2 regions of the Streptomyces angustmyceticus genome follow, and region 2 is predicted to be linked to the other one. Evidence: riboswitches for the same ligand, from Rfam matches in the RefSeq annotation. Region 2 holds a riboswitch; the other holds the start of a gene.
What was found. Region 2 has a riboswitch for glycine ahead of gcvP (aminomethyl-transferring glycine dehydrogenase). Riboswitches for the same ligand answer to the same signal wherever they lie in the genome.
Positions count from the first base shown of each region.

Region 1: another riboswitch for glycine. It lies ahead of gcvT (glycine cleavage system aminomethyltransferase GcvT); the one in region 2 lies ahead of gcvP (aminomethyl-transferring glycine dehydrogenase).

Region 1 covers NZ_CP082945.1:2,486,177-2,488,372, reverse strand. The annotation lists gene gcvT (glycine cleavage system aminomethyltransferase GcvT) at 55-1,182, opposite strand; glycine riboswitch at 1,216-1,333, opposite strand; glycine riboswitch at 1,334-1,429, opposite strand; gene K7396_RS11190 (AAA family ATPase) at 1,689-2,196, shown strand, end outside.
Region 2 covers NZ_CP082945.1:7,049,839-7,052,034, forward strand. The annotation lists gene K7396_RS31500 (DNA polymerase IV) at 1-218, shown strand, start outside; gene K7396_RS31505 (PRC-barrel domain-containing protein) at 125-511, opposite strand; glycine riboswitch at 626-723, shown strand; glycine riboswitch at 724-850, shown strand; gene gcvP (aminomethyl-transferring glycine dehydrogenase) at 911-2,196, shown strand, end outside.

The sequences.
Region 1 (2,196 bases), 4.6 Mb from region 2:
CGTGCACGGTGCGGCGCGGGGGCGCGCCGCGGCCGTGTCTGCCGCCGTGAGCCCTTACTTCTGCCGCTTGTAGAACGGCAGCGCGGTGACCTCGTACGGCTCATGGCTTCCACGGATGTCCACGCAGACACCCTCGGTGCCCGGTGTGGCGTAGGCGGCGTCGACATAGGCGATGGCGACGGGCTTGCCGAGCGTGGGGGAGGGGGCCCCGGAGGTGACCTCGCCGATGACCGTGCCGTCGGCCGTGACGACCGGGTAGCCGGCGCGCGGGACCCGGCGGCCCTCGGCGATCAGGCCGACCAGCTTGCGCGGCGGGTTCGCCTCGGCCCGCTCGGCGGCGGCCGCCAGCGCGGCACGGCCGACGAAGTCGCCGTCGTTGGTCGTCTTCTCGAACTTCACGACCCGGCCCAGGCCCGCGTCGAACGGGGTGGTCGCGGTGGTCAGCTCGTGCCCGTACAGCGGCATGCCCGCCTCCAGGCGCAGGGTGTCGCGGCAGGACAGGCCGCAGGGCACCAGGCCGGCGTCCTGGCCGGCCTCGGTCAGCGCCTCCCAGAGGGCGACCGCGTCGGCGGGCCGGACGAACAGCTCGAAGCCGTCCTCGCCGGTGTAGCCGGTACGGGCGATCAGCGCCTCGACGCCGGCGACGGTGCCGGGCAGGCCGGCGTAGTACTTCAGGCCGTCCAGGTCCGCGTCGGTGACCTTCTTGAGGATGCCGGGGGACTCCGGGCCCTGCACCGCGAGCAGCGCGTAGGCGTCCCGGTCGTCGCGGATCGCGGCGTCGAAGCCGCCGGCGCGGGCGGTCAGCGCGTCCAGCACCACCTGGGCGTTGGAGGCGTTGGCGACGACCATGTACTCCTGGTCGGCGAGGCGGTAGACGATCAGGTCGTCGAGGATGCCGCCCCCGGCCTCGCAGATCATGGTGTAGCGGGCGCGGCCGGTCCTGACCCCGCCGATGTTGCCGACCAGTGCGTAGTCGAGGAGGTCGGCGGCCTGCGGGCCGGTGACGGTGATCTCGCCCATGTGGGAGAGGTCGAAGAGGCCGGCGCGGGTGCGGACGGCGACATGCTCGTCCCGCTCGCTGCTGTAGCGCAGCGGCATGTCCCAGCCGGCGAAGTCGGTCATGGTGGCGCCGAGCGCGCGATGGGTGGCGTCCAGCGCGGTACGGCGGGGGGCATCAGTCATGGTTCTGGGCTCCCAGGCATGGGTGAGAGGACATTCTCCCCATCTGTCATCGGAACCTGAGAGGTTCACCGGGATCCCGCGAACGGACCCGGTTTGCACCTTGGGTGGAGCCGCCCCGTGCGCCGGGCGTCGGCTCGCTTTTCAGATCTGCCTCGCCCGCGCGGTATAGGGGCCTGAGAGATTCAAGGGAGGACTTGCTCCTTCGGCGCCCCGCCATGGCGGCCGGGGACTCTCCCGCGCGGGTTCAAGCGGCCGGTATGGAGTTGGCGGTGCACGGGTGAGCTGTGATGTGCACGTGGCGGCCACATCATTACACGGGATCGCCCGATAGAGGAGCCCCGGCCGTCACCCCGCCCGTGACGTGGGCGGATCGGACAATCACCTTGATGGGCATTACCTTTTCTTGACACTCTGCGGGTAGGGGACGGACTCGAACCGGAACAGAACCGGACGGGGAGGACGATCGCGTGCACAGTGAAGCGGCATTCGGGGCCACTTCCGGGGTCGTGCCTCCGGCCGTCGCGCCGGCGGCGCCGCCCGCCGCCGTGCCCCGGGCGGGCCGGACGCCGCGGCGCGCCGTCCGGCCGGGGCGTGGCGCCGCCGTCGTGGACCTGCGGGGCCCGGGGCGGCCGGCGGGCGCCGCCGAGCTGCGCTTCCCGGCCGGCGACCTGGTGGTGGTCTCCGGGCTGCCGGGCAGCGGCAAGAGCACCCTCATGCACCGCGTCGTGCCGCCGCTGGACGCCCGCGGCGCCGCGGTGCACCGCATCGATTCGCAGGACGTCCGCGAGCGCTGGGAGCACGGCAGGCTGCGCCGGCTGCCCTACGCGCTCTACCGCCCGCTGGTCCGCGCCGCCCACTACCTGACGCTGGGCCGTGCGCTGCGCTCCGGCGGGAGCGTGGTGGTGCACGACTGCGGCACCCTGGCGTGGGTGCGCGGCTGGATCGCGCGGTCGGCTGTGCGCGGCGGGCGCGGGCTGCATCTGGTGCTGCTCGACGTGCCGCCCGAGGTGGCCC
Region 2 (2,196 bases):
GGGTGACCGTACGCTTCGAAACGCCGTGGTCCGCACCGGGGAGGGTGCGGACCTTTGCTGTCGAGGATCCGGCACTGCGGCCGGGGGAGCCCCTGCCGCTGGTGGGCGGGGGGCCGGCGGACGGTCAGTCGTCCGAGCCGGCGATCTTGCCGAAGTCCTGGTCACCGGAGCCGGGGGAGGACACCGGGTCGGTCGGCGAGGAGATATCCAGTCGGTAGTGGTGGTAGAGCTGGAGTTCCTGCTCGGGGGAGAGATGGCGGCCGACGCCGAAGTCCGGCGCATCCTTGATCAGCTTGCGGTCGTAGGGGATGTGCAGCCCCTCGCCGACCATCTTGCTGGGTTCGAGGGGGACGAACGCGTCCCGGCTGAAGAGTCCGGTACGCACGGCCGCCCACTCCGGTTCCCCCGTCGCGTCGTCGAGGTAGACCTCGTCGATCGTGCCTATTTTGGCGCCATTACGGTCGAACGCTTTGCGGCCGATCAGGCTCCGGGGATCGATATCGGTTTGCACGGCCCCTCCAATTGGTCGCAACTGCCCTCTGACAACTACCAAACGGCACATTTCATGCCCTGGCCACTCGAAGGATCCTTCGAGTGCCGCGCTGGTAGGCTGGCCAATGGCCGCAGACCCCGTGCGGGAGAGTCCCTGATCGTTCGCGTTCAGGGCGCCGAAGGAGCAAATCCTCCCCGGAATCTCTCAGGCACACGTACCGCGTGGGCGAGGTCACTCTGGAAAGCAGGGCGGGCCGCGGAAGGCACAGCTCCGGGACCCCTCCTCACCGACGGTGAAAGCCGGGCCGCCTCGTGCGGGCCGGTGAAGCTCTCAGGTTGAGATGACAGAGGGGGAGGCCGTCCGGGCACCCGCGCCGTGGTGCCCCTCGTAGGTCGCGTGACCAGGAGGCCCCCGCAGATGACCACCAATCGCATCTCCTTGACCGAGCTGGAAAGCGGCACTCCCTTCGAGCACCGGCACATCGGTCCCGACCACGAGGCGCAGGCCAAGATGCTCGCGCACATCGGGTTCGGTTCGCTGGACGAGCTCACCGCCACCGCCGTGCCCGATGTGATCAAGAGCGCCGAGGCGCTCGGCCTGCCGCAGGCCCGTACCGAGGCCGAGGTGCTCCAGGAGCTGCACGGTCTCGCGGACCGCAACCAGGTGCTCGCGTCCATGATCGGACTCGGCTACTACGGCACGTTCACCCCGCCGGTGATCCTGCGCAACGTCATGGAGAACCCGGCCTGGTACACGGCGTACACGCCCTACCAGCCGGAGATCTCGCAGGGCCGCCTGGAGGCGCTGCTGAACTTCCAGACGATGGTCGCCGACCTGACCGGCCTGCCCACCTCCGGCTCCTCCCTGCTGGACGAGGGCACCGCGGCCGCCGAGGCGATGGCGCTTTCCCGGCGGGTCGGCAAGGTCAAGCAGGGCGTCTTCCTGGTCGACGCCGACTGTCTGCCGCAGACCATCGCCGTGATCGAGACCCGTGCGGAGCCCACCGGCGTCGAGGTCGTGGTCGCCGACCTGTCGGACGGCATCCCGGCCGAGGTCGCCGAGCGCGGGATCTTCGGTGTGCTGCTGCAGTACCCGGGCGCCTCCGGTGCGGTCCGCGACCCGCGCGCGCTCATCGAGCAGGCCCACGAGCTGGGCGCGGTCGTCACCGTCGCCGCCGACCTGCTCGCCCTGACGCTGCTGACCTCGCCCGGCGAGCTCGGCGCGGACATCGCCGTAGGCACCACCCAGCGCTTCGGCGTCCCGATGGGCTTCGGCGGGCCGCACGCCGGCTTCATGGCCGTCCGCGACCAGTTCGCCCGCAGCCTGCCGGGACGCCTGGTCGGCGTCTCCGTCGACGCCGACGGCAACAAGGCCTACCGCCTCGCGCTGCAGACCCGCGAGCAGCACATCCGCCGGGAGAAGGCCACCAGCAACATCTGCACCGCGCAGGTGCTGCTCGCCGTCATGGCCGGCATGTACGCGGTCTACCACGGCCCCGAGGGTCTGCGGACCATCGCCCGGCGCACCCACCGCTACGCCGCGGTCCTCGCCGAGGGCCTGCGGGCCGGCGGGGTCGAGATCGTGCACGACGCGTACTTCGACACGCTGACCGCGCGGGTGCCCGGCCGGGCCGCCGAGGTCGTCGCCGCCGCCCGCGAGGCCGGGGTCAACCTCCGGCAGGTCGACGCCGACCTCGTCGGCAT